Regions from separate parts of the Streptomyces sp. NPDC002623 genome, predicted to be linked through region 1. Evidence: riboswitches for the same ligand, from Rfam matches in the RefSeq annotation. Region 1 holds a riboswitch; each other region holds the start of a gene.
What was found. Region 1 has a riboswitch for S-adenosylmethionine ahead of ACWD4O_RS37550 (putative leader peptide). Riboswitches for the same ligand answer to the same signal wherever they lie in the genome.
Positions count from the first base shown of each region.

Region 2: linked by a shared signal. The riboswitch ahead of ACWD4O_RS06875 (aminotransferase class V-fold PLP-dependent enzyme) and the one ahead of ACWD4O_RS37550 (putative leader peptide) in region 1 are both predicted to bind S-adenosylmethionine.
Region 3: linked by a shared signal. The riboswitch ahead of ACWD4O_RS34160 (amino acid ABC transporter permease) and the one ahead of ACWD4O_RS37550 (putative leader peptide) in region 1 are both predicted to bind S-adenosylmethionine.

Region 1 covers NZ_JBSFWB010000030.1:52,852-57,224, forward strand. The annotation lists gene ACWD4O_RS37535 (SCO6745 family protein) at 1-398, opposite strand, end outside; gene ACWD4O_RS37540 (endonuclease/exonuclease/phosphatase family protein) at 423-1,343, opposite strand; gene ACWD4O_RS37545 (dihydrofolate reductase family protein) at 1,420-2,064, opposite strand; SAM riboswitch class IV at 2,316-2,425, shown strand; gene ACWD4O_RS37550 (putative leader peptide) at 2,459-2,581, shown strand; gene ACWD4O_RS37555 (ABC transporter substrate-binding protein) at 2,815-4,373, shown strand, end outside.
Region 2 covers NZ_JBSFWB010000003.1:255,061-259,433, reverse strand. The annotation lists gene qcrB (cytochrome bc1 complex cytochrome b subunit) at 1-1,026, shown strand, start outside; gene trpD (anthranilate phosphoribosyltransferase) at 1,172-2,236, shown strand; SAM riboswitch class IV at 2,314-2,430, shown strand; gene ACWD4O_RS06875 (aminotransferase class V-fold PLP-dependent enzyme) at 2,574-3,941, shown strand; gene ACWD4O_RS06870 (Lrp/AsnC family transcriptional regulator) at 3,959-4,237, opposite strand; gene ACWD4O_RS06865 (rhomboid family intramembrane serine protease) at 4,234-4,373, opposite strand, start outside.
Region 3 covers NZ_JBSFWB010000024.1:4,351-8,723, forward strand. The annotation lists gene ACWD4O_RS34150 (ABC transporter substrate-binding protein) at 1-425, opposite strand, end outside; gene ACWD4O_RS34155 (amino acid ABC transporter ATP-binding protein) at 507-1,310, opposite strand; gene ACWD4O_RS34160 (amino acid ABC transporter permease) at 1,307-2,287, opposite strand; SAM riboswitch class IV at 2,684-2,803, opposite strand; gene ACWD4O_RS34165 (glutathione S-transferase C-terminal domain-containing protein) at 2,870-3,769, opposite strand; gene ACWD4O_RS34170 (hypothetical protein) at 4,165-4,373, opposite strand, start outside.

The DNA.
Region 1 (4,373 bases):
CGCCCGCAGGCCTCGACGGCGCGCAACGCCAGCCGTGCGGCCTCCGCCATCTCCGCGGACGCCAGGACCTCCTCGCCCAGCAGCCGCCGCAGCGTCGCGTCGACGGCACGCGCGCGTGCCGCGAGCACGTCCGCGGGGGTGGCGATCGACCACACCGCGGGCACGTGCCGGGCCACGAGGTCGTGCTGGTAGTTGTAGAAAGTCGCCGTCACCGCGCCGGCCCCGACCGCCCCCAGCGCGGCCGCCCGCGCGGCGAAGTTCACGGCCTGGGGATGGGTGATCCCGAGAGCACCCAGCTCCCGTCCCAGTTCGGGCGCGAAGTAGTGCGTCGCGTGCAGGGAGTTGAGGGGGTGGTTACAACGTCGACCGGCGCGCGGCTCGAGGGCAGCAGTAGTCATGCCCAGCAGGTTACCGACCGGTCATTACTCCGCCGCTCGCGGTTCGACGCCCTTGCCCACGCTCTGGGCGAGGTCCAGGTCGGTGTGCAGCAGGTTGTGGTCCGAGTGCTCGGTCGGGTGCACACCGTGCTCGAGCGCGACGACGCCTCGCAGGAAGACGTAGTCGAACTTGCTCTGCCAGTCGGTGGTCGGCTCGCAGGTTCCGGTGGTCGGGGGATGACACTTCGGGTCCGTGTCCGCGGCCAGCTCCCACATCCCGGTGAGCTCGGAAGCGTCCGGCACGGCGTTGAAGTCGCCGAGAACGATCGCGCGGTCGTGCCGGGCGACGGCCGCGGCGAGTACGCCGACCTGGCCCGCTCGGACCGACTCCTGACGCCGTTCGGCGAGGTGCGTGTTGAAGACCCGGACGGAGCGGCCGTCCACACGGGTGGTGACTGCCATGTACCCACGGTCCTCGGATCCGCCGTCGGGGTATTCGACCGTGACCGGGTCCGTCATCGGCGCCGCCGAGAGGAGCGCCTGGCCGTAGCCCCCCGGACTCCACGGCGCTCCCCCACAGCGGCCCCAGTTCTGCAGAACCGTCCCGTACTCGACGTGGTAGACCAGCCCGTAGCGGTCCTTCAGGTAGTCCCGGATCCGCTCGACGTCACGCACGCACGCTTCTTGCAGGCCGATCACCTGGGGCGCGTACGTGGCGATGTCCGCCGCCCGGTCGGCGTTGCTCTCCTCGCAGGGGTTGCAGATGTTCCACGTCATGACCCGGTTCGGCACGACGTCCCGGACGGCGTCGACGGGCGGCGCCCCGGCTCGGGGCGCGCCGCTCGGCGCCCTGGAGCCGACGAGCACCACGCAGGCCACGATCGCGGCGCCCACGAGCAGCCGCATGTCCTTTCCGAGCACCATCGCCTCCCAGGAGTGGATGCACGTGGCATCCGACGTCTCCATGGACGAGGTTATGGGACGGAGTTGTGAACGACGCATGCGGTGTGCGGGCCCCGGACCCGCCCGGCGCGGGGCGGCTTCAGTCGTCCTGCCCGAGTCCGCGATCGGGTGCGCTCATGTCCCCTGTGCGGGGCGTGCCTTCGGAGAGCCCGTAGCGCAGGTACACGGTGCCCTTCGGACTTGCCGCCGGCGGTTCGAGGAGCGTGATGTTCGTGGGCACCGCGCCACCGTCGAACACCTTCTTCCCGACGCCGAGCACGATCGGGTGCACCCAGAGGTCGAGACGGTCGAAGAGCTTCTCGCGCAGGAGGGTCTGTACCAGGTTCAGGCTCCCGACGACCTTGATGTGCTTGTGCCGGTCACGGATCTCGCGCACCGCGCCGGCCAGGTCCGGGCCGAGTTGCGTGGACCCGGCCCATGAGAGGTCGGGCCTGCCGCGGGAGGCCACGTACTTCGGGACGCTGTTGAAGAGCGTGGCGATCTCGTTGTCCTCGCCGCCCTTCTGGTGCGGCCAGTAGGCGGCGAAGATGTCGTACGTCCGCCGGCCGAGCAGGAGGGCGTCCGTGCCTTCGTAAGCGGCGCCGATCTGCGCCCCGGCGACCTCGTCCAGCAGGGGCGCCTGCCAGCCGCCGAACGGGAACCCCGCGGGGTCCTCGTCGGGGCCGCCGGGCGACTGCCCGACGAGGTCGAGGGTCGCGAACAGCTCGATGTCGATGAGGCCCATGGCTACTCCTGATGAGTTGGTCGTCCCGGTCGGTAGGTAGACCTGTGGGCGTCGGCAAACTCATCGGGACGCCGCACCGGCACTCCCGTTCACGATGGATCACAGGCCGCGTCCACGCCGGGTGGCCGCCCGGTGTCCGGCGTCGCCGCAGGTCAGCGGCCTGTCCATGCCGTCCGATGCCGACGTCCGGCATTTGGACGACGATATTGCGATATTGACGGGTCAAGGAAGTGATCCGTACGATCGCGAGTGGCATTGAGTGTCAGCGTCAAGCCCTGGCTTGCTGACCGGCAACCCTCCTCCGCGGTGGGGTGCTCCAGGTGAAAGCCCGGCGGGGTCGACGACCCTGCAAGCGCGCGGCCCCGGCACCGGGGCCTGAGAGGGGAGGACCACCGTGCGGATCGACTGCAGTCTGAGTGCCTCTCTCGCCGCCGCGGCGGCGTTCTCCGGACTCTCGCGCCGGCGCCACATCGATCTCCAGCGCTTCGCCGGCTGTCTGTGTAGCACCTCCCTGTAGCCCCTCCCCAGCGCCTCCCGACGGCTCGTCTCCGCACGCCCGTGTGCAGCGGCTGACCGGACGTCACCTCCGCGGCCGACGTCCGCCGTCGGCGGCTCCGGCGATCCCACGCCTCCCTCCCTTCCTCCCCTTTCCTTCCTCTTTCCCCTCGCAGTCGACTTCCCCTGCGTCGCCCTGCCCGGACGTTCTGAACGGGCACGTGCGCGACGGCTTCGGAGTAGGAGAACCATTCCGTGATAGCGCGTACGGATTCCCGGCCCACCCGGTGGGCGGCCCTCGCGGTGCTCGTGACGAGCGGCGTGCTGCTGAGCGCCTGCTCGGCGGGCGGCGACGGCAGTTCGAGCAGCGGCGGCGGCCAGGCCCGCTCCGGCGGCACGCTGACCTTCGCCGTCGGGTCGGACGCCGGCTGCGTCGACCCCCAGCAGGTGGGCAGCAACGACACGATCTACTCGCTGCGCCAGATCGTGGACTCCCTGACCGACCAGGACCCCAAGACCGGCAAGATCGTGCCCTGGCTCGCGAAGAGCTGGGACATCAGCGCGGACGCCACGACCTTCACCTTCCATCTGAGATCGGGCGTCACCTTCAGCGACGGGTCGGCGCTGACCGCCCAGGTGGTCAAGGACAACTTCGACGCGGTGCCGAAGCTCGGCGCCCTGGGCACGCTGGCACAGGGGTATCTGAGCGGCGTGGACAGCACGACCGTGGTCGATCCGCTCACGGTCCGGGTCACGTTCAAGCAGCCCAACGCGCAGTTCCTCCAGGCGACGGCGACGCATTCGCTGGGCATCGAGTCGTCGGCGAGCGTGCGGAAGAGCCCGCAGGACAAGTGCAGTCAGGGCGTGGTCGGTTCCGGGTCGTTCGTGTTGAAGGACTACGTGCAGAACCAGTCGATCGCCCTGGCCAGGCGCGCCGGGTACGCGTGGGGTTCCGCGCTGTGGACCAAGAAGGGCGAGGCGTACCTGGACAAGCTGGTGTTCAAGGTGGTGCCGGAGGCGGGTGTGCGCACCGGGAGCCTCCAGTCCGGGCAGGTGGACGCGATCAGCGGCGTCGGCAGGTCCAACGAGTCGGCGCTGAAGAGCGGCGGCCAGGTGGACCTTCAGCAACGGGCCAATCCCGGGGTGGTGTTCAACCTGGGGCTGAACAACTCCCGGCCGGCGCTGAAGGACGTCAGGGTACGGCAGGCGATCTCGTACGCCGTCGACCGGCAGCAGGTCGTGGACACCGTGTTCCCGACCGGTACCGAGCCCGCGACCAGCATCCTGGCGCACACCACCCCCGACTACTCCGACCTCGGCGCGGAGCTGACCCTGGACGCGGCGAAGGCCAAGTCCCTGCTGGACTCGGCGGGTTGGAAGACCGGCGGCGACGGCATCCGGGTGAAGGACGGCAAGAAGCTCAGCCTGACCGTCTCGTGGTTCCCCAACGCGGCCACGAATCAGCCCTCGCTGGAGCTGATCCAGCAGCAGCTCAAGGCCGTCGGCATCGGTGTGGTGCTCAAGCAGCTGCCGGTCACCCAGTTCGCGCCGACGCTGCAGTCCGGTGACTTCGATGTGGTGTGGGGCAATGTGACCCGCGCCGACCCGGACATCCTGCGCAGCTCGTTCTCCACCCGTCTGGCCAACTTCTACCAGCTGTCCGCCGGCCCCCTGGACACCGCGCTGAGCGAGCAGGCGGCGACGGCCGACACCGCCGAGCGGAAGCAACTGGTGGTCCAGGCCCAGGAGTTGCTCGTGCGGAACGCCTATGTCGTCCCCGTGGTGGAGCTGCAGACCCAGCTCGGGGTGTCGAA
Region 2 (4,373 bases), on a different contig from region 1:
GAGTTCCCGGGTCACGACTTCGTGGCGCGGTTCTACTCGATCCACATCCTGCTGCTGCCGGGCATCATGCTCGGCCTCGTGGTCGGCCACCTGATCCTGGTCTTCTACCACAAGCACACGCAGTTCGCGGGCCCCGGAAAGAGCAACAAGAACGTCGTCGGCATGCCGCTGCTGCCGGTGTACATGGCCAAGGCCGGAGGCTTCTTCTTCCTGGTCTTCGGTGTGATCGCGGCCATCGCGGCGATCGCGCAGATCAACCCGATCTGGGCCATGGGCCCCTACCGTCCGGACCAGGTGTCGACCGGCGCCCAGCCCGACTGGTACATGGGCTTCGCCGAGGGTCTGATCCGCTTCATGCCGGGCTGGGAGATCAACATCTGGGGTCACACGCTCGTCCTGGGCGTGTTCATCCCGCTGGTGCTCTTCGGCGTGGTCCTCGCGGCGCTGGCGATGTACCCCTTCATCGAGTCCTGGGTCACCGGCGACAAGCGCGAGCACCACATCCTGGACCGCCCGCGCAACGCGCCGACCCGGACCGCGCTGGGCGTCGCCTGGGTCACGATGTACATGATCACGCTGGTCGGCGGTGGCAACGACCTGTGGGCCACCCACTTCCACCTGTCGATCAACTCGATCACCTGGTTCGTCCGGATCTTCTTCTTCGTCGGACCGGTCATCGCGTACATCTTCACCAAGCGGATCTGCCTCGGCCTGCAGCGCCGGGACCGGGACAAGGTGCTGCACGGTCGCGAGACCGGCACCATCAAGCGCCTGCCGCACGGTGAGTTCGTCGAGATCCACGAGCCGCTCAGCCAGGAGCAGCTGCACACCCTCACCGCGCACGAGCAGTACGTGCCCGCCGCGATCGGCCCCGCGGTCGACGAGAACGGCGTCGAGCGCAAGGTGACGGGCTCCGAGAAGCTGCGCGCCAAGATCAGCGGCGCGTACTTCGGCGAGGACCAGCAGATCCCGAAGCCCACCGTCGAGGAGTACAAGGAGATCACGAGCGGCCACGGCCACCACTGATCGCTTGCGGCGTCGCCACGCCCGCGCAACGGGCCCCGTCCGGTCTTCGGACGGGGCCCGTTCCCGTGCCCACGGGCTGGATAGGGTGGGGACACACTCTTCTACGAGAGCCCTAGAAGATCGTTACGACACCCAGGAGCGGCTGATGAGCGCTGTGACCCCCGCTGGAGGCGACACCGCGGCGGGCCGTTCCTGGCCCGAGGTCCTGAACAGCCTGCTGTACGGCCACGACCAGGACGCCGACGCCACGTTCTGGGCGCTGGACCGGATCATGCGCGGCGAGGCGACCGATGCGCAGATCGCCGGGTTCGTGGTGGCGCTGCGGGCCAAGGGCGAGACCGTCGAGGAGATCAACGGGCTCGTCCGGGCGATGTACGAGCACGCCAACCTGATCGAGGTGCCGGGTCGGACCGTCGACATCGTCGGCACCGGCGGCGACGGCGCGAAGACGGTCAACATCTCCACGATGTCGGCGATCGTCGTGGCCGGCGCGGGCGCCACGGTCGTCAAGCACGGCAACCGGGCCGCGTCCTCCGCGTCCGGCGCCTCGGACGTCCTGGAGAAGCTCGGCGTCAATCTGGAGCTGACGCCGCGGCGGGTGGCCGAGGTGGCCCAGGAGGCCGGGATCACCTTCTGCTTCGCGATCAAGTTCCACCCGGCGCTGCGTCATGTGGGCGCGGCCCGCGGCCAGTTGGGCATCCGCACGGTGTTCAACGTCCTCGGCCCGCTGACCAACCCGGCGAAGGTGCGGGCCCAGGCGGTCGGCGTCGCGGACCCGCGCATGGCGCCGGTCGTCGCGGGCGTCTTCGCCGAGCGCGGCAACTCGTCCCTGGTCTTCCGGGGCGACGACGGCCTCGACGAGCTGACGACGACGGCCACGTCCCATGTGTGGGTCGTCCGCGACGGCAAGGTCGCCGAGGAGAGCTTCGACCCGCGTGACGTCGGCCTGGAGCTGGTCCCCGTGGAGGCCCTGCGGGGCGGGGACCCCTCGTACAACGCGGAGGTCGCCCGCCGTCTTCTGGAGGGCGAGCCGGGCCCGGTGCGGGAGGCCGTGCTGCTGAACTCGGCGGCCGCGCTGGTGGCCCTCGACCCGGGCAGCGGAACGCTGGCCGAGCAGATCCGGTCCGGAATGGACCGGGCGGCCGAGTCCATCGACTCCGGCGCGGCCAAGCGGACGCTGGAGCGCTGGGTCGCCGCCAGCAACAGGTAGTTCCTCAACGGACGGTCGTCCCGCGATCCGGACACGGGTTGCGGGACGACGATCACATCGCGTACGTTCCTTTGTCAGGTCATGAGTGACAGTCAAGAGGCCCCGGCCGACTGTCCGGCAACCCTCCGTCCGTGGCGGGGTGCCCCGGGTGAAGACCAGGCTGTGCACAACAAGGTGCACGGCAAGCGCGGATCCCTCACACGCTTCTGAGAGCGTGCGGCCAGGGATCCTGGTCATCGAGGGAGCCTTCTGTGAGCAAGCGAATGCGATAGGGCGCAGAGCCCCGCTTCCGCGTACCCCTTTTCACTTTTCCCTTGCCTCACACGGGAGTTCCGTCATGTCCGTTTCCGTCTCCACCGCTGCCTCCGTCCAGACCGTTTGTGCGCCTCTGCCCGTTCTGGGGCGGGATGTGACCGTCCCGCTCGTCACGGGCGGCGAGGTCGCCTACGCGGCGCTCGACTACGCGGCCAGCGCCCCCGCCCTCCAGCGCGTCTGGGACGACGTGGCGGCCTACGCCCCCTACTACGGCAGCGTCCACCGCGGCGCCGGCTACCTCTCCCAGCTCTCCACCGACCTGTTCGAGAACGCCCGCCGGACGGTCACCGAGTTCCTGGACTGCCGCCCCGACGACCAGCTGATCTTCACCCGCTCCACCACGGACTCCCTCAACCTGCTCGCCGCGGCCCTCCCCGCCGACTGCCAGGTCTTCGTCTTCGAGACCGAGCACCACGCCTCGCTGCTGCCCTGGAAGGACGCCCGGGTCACCTACCTGGACGCCCCGCGCACCCCGCGCCAGGCCGTGGAGACCCTGGAGCGCGCCCTCGCCGACCGTGACCCGTACGGCCCGGCCCTGGTCTGCGTGACCGGCGCCTCGAACGTCACCGGCGAGCTGTGGCCGGTGCGCGAGCTGGCGGCGGCCGCGCACGCCCACGGCGCCCGCATCGTCCTGGACGCCGCCCAGCTCGCCCCCCACCACCCGGTGTCGGTGCGGGACCTCGACGTCGACTGGGTCGCCTTCTCCGGCCACAAGCTGTACGCGCCCTTCGGCTCCGGCGTCCTGGCCGGCCGCGCCGACTGGCTCCAGGCCGCCGACCCGTACCTCGCGGGCGGCGGCGCCAGCCGCAAGGTCACCCGGCGCGAGGACGGGGGAGTGGACGTGGAGTGGCACGAGAGCGCCGCCCGCCACGAGGCCGGCTCCCCGAACGTGATCGGCGCGTACTCCATCGCCGCGGCCTGCAAGGCGCTGACCGAGGCCGGCTTCGAGGCGCTGGTGGCCCGTGAGCAGTACCTGATCGAGAAGGTACGGGCCGGTCTGGCCGAGGTGCCGCAGGTCAGGGTGTTGTCCCTGTTCGGCGACGACGCCCCGCGGGTGGGCGTGATCTCCTTCGTCGTCGAGGGCTGGAACAGCTCCCACTTCGCCGCCGCCCTCTCCGCCGAGTACGGCATCGGCGTCCGGGACGGCCTCTTCTGCGCCCACCCGCTGGTCCGCACCCTCCTGGGCGGCGACCTGCACAGCCAGGGCGAGTGCGGCGCCCCCGAGGCGGCCCCCGGGGAGAAGTCCCTCAACGCCATCCGGGTGAGCTTCGGCGCGGGCACCCCCGACGAGCACGTGGAGCGCTTCGTGACCGCCGTACGGGAACTGGTGACCGACGGCGCGCGGTGGCAGTACCGCACGCAGGACGGCCGCTGCGTCCCCGCGGTGTAGGGCGCCGGCGCCGGGGCCTACTCCAGGCCGATGGCGAACGCGGCCTCGAGGTCGTGCTGGGAGTAGGTGCGGAAGGCGACGTGCGTGTCCGTCCCCTCGACCCCCGGGATCTTGCTGATGCTCCCGGGGATGACCTCCGCCAGGTCCTCGTGCTGCTTCACCCGGACCATGGCGATCAGGTCGTAGGTCCCGGTCACGGAGAAGACCTCGCTCACGGAGTCCAGCGAGGCGATCCGCTCGGCGATCTCGGGGATCCGGTCCACGCTGGTCTTGATGAGGACGATCGCGGTGATCACGGCTGGTTCTCTCCCTCGGGGGCCGTTGCTGGGGCGGCCCTCACTCTAGTCGCCCGCCCGTTCCCCGCCGCCGTCCTGCCCAGGCCGCCCTTCGGGCCCCTTCTGTGGCCGAAACGGGCCCACGCGTAGACGAGCC
Region 3 (4,373 bases), on a different contig from region 1:
TCGATGCCGACGAAGAGGTTCTCCCAGGTGAAGTTCTTCGTCTCCGGCTCGAGGCCGAGGACCGCGGCCACCAGACGGCCGAGGTCGGGCTCGGCCCCGGTGAGGGTCTTCTGGTCGTCGCCGACGTACGCCAGCGGGGCGAAGCCGGAGGGCAGGGCGCCGATGCCGATGTTCAGCTTGCCGCTCTTCTTGATGGCGTCGGGCAGTTCGGCGCTGATGGACTTGACCTCGGAGACCTTCAGGGCGGTCTCCTTGGCGGCGCCGTTGGACACCCGGCCGACGGTCACACTGCCGGCGGAGCTGTCGGTCGTGGTGGCGGCCTCGCTGTCACCACCGCAGGCGGCGAGCCCGGTGGCGAGGGTGGCGACCGCGGTCGCCGCGGTGATGCCGCGAATCAGGCTGCGTCGGGTGAAGTGGGCAGACATGGCCGTCCTTTGTGACTCAGAGGGTGGTGAGGGTGTGGCGTGAGGGCGTGGCGTGGGGGGAAGTCGTGGGGCGCGTCGGTGTCAGAGCACCTTGCTGAGGAAGTCCCGCGTCCGCTCGTGCTGCGGTCGGTCGAGGACCTCGCCGGGCGGGCCCTGTTCGACGATCTTTCCTTCGTCGATGAAGACGACCCGGTCGGCGACCTCGCGGGCGAATCCGACCTCGTGGGTGACGATGACGAGCGTGGTGCCGCTGGTCGCCAGGTCCTTGATGACGGCGAGGACCTCGCCGACGAGCTCGGGGTCGAGCGCGGAGGTGGGTTCGTCGAAGAGGATGACGCCGGGGCGCAGCGCGAGGGCGCGGGCGATGGCGACGCGCTGTTGCTGGCCGCCGGACAGCTGCCGGGGGTAGGCGCCGGCCTTGTCGGCGAGGCCCACCCGGTCCAGGAGTTCGCGGGCCAGTTCCAGGGCGGCGGGCTTGGCGAGTCGCCCGGTGGCAACGGGGGCGGCGGCGACGTTGTCCAGCACGGTCAGGTGCGGGAAGAGGTTGAAGTTCTGGAAGACGAAGCCGATCCGGCCCCGCTGGGTCAGGATGGCCCGTTCGCTCAGCTCGCGCAGCCGGTCGCCGTGCCGGCGGACGCCGATCAGCTCGCCGTTGACGCTGACGTAGCCGATCTCGGGCTTCTCCAGGTGGTTGATGACCCGCAGCAGGGTGGACTTGCCGGAGCCGGACGGGCCGAGGATCACGGTGACCTCGCCGGGCCGCACGGTCAGACTCACCCCGTCCAGGACGCGGTGGGCGCCGTACCACTTGTGCACGTCGTGCACCTCGACGGCGGCGGGCACGACCGCGGCGATGGCGGCGCTCTGCACGGTCTCGGTGGTCATACGGCGGCCTCCCGGCGGATGCGGGCCCGCAGGTCGGTGAGACCGGTCCGCAGTTTCTGCAACGGCGTCGGCGGCAGGGAACGCGTGGCGCCCCGGGCGTAGTACCGCTCGACGTAGAACTGGACGACGGAGACGAGGCTGGTCAGGATCAGGTACCAGACGGTGACGACCAGCAGCAGCGGCACGATGTCGCCGGGGTACGTGGCCCCCATGGTCTGCGCGGTGCCGAACAGGTCGAGCAGCGACACATAGAAGACCAGCGAGGTGGACTTGACCAGGCCGATCAGCTGGTTGACGTAGTTCGGCGTGATCGACCGCAGGGCCTGCGGGAAGACGATCTTCCAGAACTGGTAGCGCTTGGGCAGGCCGAGCGCGGCGGCCGCCTCGTGCTGGCCCTGGTCGACGGAGAGGATGCCGCCGCGGACCACTTCGGCGGCGTAGGCCGCCTCGTTGAGGCTGAGGCCGACGACGGCGATCACCATGTCGGTGGCCAGCCGGGACTCGTCGAAGCGGAAGAACGCCGGGCCGAAGGGAACCCCCACGCTCAGGGTCTGGTACAGGGCGCTGAAGTTGTAGAGGAAGAGCAGCACCACGATCAGCGGGATGGAGCGCAGCGCCCATACGTACGTCCAGCTGACCGCGCGCAGCACCGGGCTCCTGGAGAGCCGGGCGAGGGCGAGCAGGATGCCGCCGAGGAGGCCCAGCACCGCGCTGTAGGCGGCCACTTCCAGGGTGATCAGCAGTCCGTCGAGGATGACCGGCCGCAGGAACCAGTAGCCGAAGCGGTCCCACTGGTAGAAGGGGTTGGAGATCAGTCCGTGCGTGAACTGCGCCACCAGGACCAGGACCACGGCGGTGGCGATCCAGCGTCCGGGCTTGCGCAGCGGCTGGACGCGCTGGGCGGTGAGCTTCGCCGGCGGGACGTCGACGGCGGGTGCGGCCTCGGCGAGGGTCACGGCACCTGGGGGTTCACTCATGAGGGGCTCCGGCGGAAGTCGGACACCCCGGGTCACGGCAGCCGTGCGTGGCCGGACGCGCTTCGGCGGGGCGGCGGGGGCCGCTCCGGGGGCGCGAACAGGGCATGGCGCACGGATGCGTACAGGAGACCGGGGTGGGGCGGACAACGGCACACCGCTCGGGCGGTGTTCGTCAGGAACGCGGCGGCGGGGCTGCGGTGCGAGGGGTTCGTTCAGCCCCGACAGCGGGCACGGCCCGGTGCGGTACACAGTGCGCTGTTCACACGCAGGAGGTCGACGGCGCGGTTGGCGACGAGGATGTCGAGGTACGGCCGTACGCAGCCCCGGGGGCGGCGGGGCGCCGTCCGAAGAGCTGCGTACATGTCCGTCACCGTCACTGTTCCGGCCCCTGAGGGGCCCTCGCGCTTACCGATACGTCATTACCGAAACGTCGGTCCGGTCGTCACCTGGGGCACCCCACCGCGGAGCGAGGGTTGCCGGTCAGCTAGCCAGGGCTTGTCGCTGACGCTCATGACCGTTCTGGGCCGTAAGTAAGACAGTTGCCCGAACGAATGTCAACGGCGGTCCAGTGGATGGACCGGGTCAGGGCCGGTTGACCTGCGGTCGGACCGCCGAACCGTCCGCTGCATGGGTCTCCCAGTCCAGGATCTGGACAGCGGCGCCGGCGGCCTCCAGGCCCTGGCAACGGGCGTGGTGACGGCGGGCGATGGCGTCCAGGTCGAGGTGGGCGCTGAAGGCCGGGTGGGCGGCCAGCCGGCGGGCGTAGGCCCACAGGGCGGGGTGGTCGGCGATGCGGTGCACGGCGGCCGCGTCCAGGTGGTAGCGGTGCACGGTGTCGAGTTGGACCAGGGCGACCCACAACTCAACGTCGGCTGCGGTGATCTGATCGCTGATCAGATGGGTGTGCACACCGAGGCCGCGCTCCAGCACGCCGAGCGTGTCGAGCAGCGTCTCGAGGGCGGCGGCGCGCTCGGCCTCCCCGGCGTCGACCGCTCCGGCGCGCTGGGCGGCCGCCTCGATGCCCTGTGCGCACATCCGCTCGACGGCCTCGATCTGCGACTCGGCGCCGCACGGGTACAGCGTGGCCCGACCGCCGCCGAACCTGCGGGCGAGGTCGCGGGCGATGTCGGGGCCGTGGCTGCTGACGATGCGCCCGGACCAGTCGTCGCTGAGCACCGGCGCGAGGGCCGGTCCGCGGTACCGGTGCGCGCTGGCGTCGTACAGCGGGCGCAGCGCGCTGTGGCCGCCGTCGGGGCTGTCCGGGACGGCGGGCAGGAAGGTGACCGGACAGGCCTTCTCCAGGCCGAGGAGGCTGTGGGTGACGGCGATGCGCAGACAGTCGGGGTCGGCCGCGGCCAGGTGGAGGCGGTAGCGGCGCGGCACGGCGTAGTGGCCGCTGCGCGCGTCGCGGCCGATCCGGCCCCGGAAGACGGGTGCGGGCCGGGCGGACGGGTGGGCGGCGGCCAGTGGTGTGACGGACATGACTCTCCCCGGGGCGGGGCGCGCAGCGACGGTGCGCGCGGCGGCGGATACGACGTCGAACAGGGAGGTGTGGACCTCGTCCGTGCGCGCCGGGTGCGGCCGTGTCCGGGGGACACCGCCGGTGCGGTTCGGCGCGGGGACGGGCCCGGCTCAGCCCTGGGAGCTGATCGCGCTGCAGACGCGCTGCAGGTCGATGTGACGGCGGGAGGTGAGAAGGGGCGAGGACCACGCCGTGCGGCTCGCTCGGCCGCTGATCGGCTTCCGTCGCCCCATTGGCTCTACCTTCCCTACCTGTTCACTAGGATTCCCGGTTCGAGTGTCGATCCGCCCCGACCGCCCGTCAAGAGGGCGTCCACCTGGTGAGTACCCGGGACAGCACCCGGGGACTCGGGGCCTCAGTCGGAGGCGGGCAGCGCCTTGGGGGCCTTGACGGTCAACGGCTCGCCTCCGTAGGTCAGTCGGCCGGCGCCGGACGCGGTGCAGAGCAGTTCGAGGGTGTCGGCGGCGTCCACGTACCGCTTGCCGATGAGTGTGCCGGGGGTCTCCCCGGCGGCCGGCCCGGCGGGGACCTGCGCGGCAGGGACCATGGGGACGCCGCCGCATT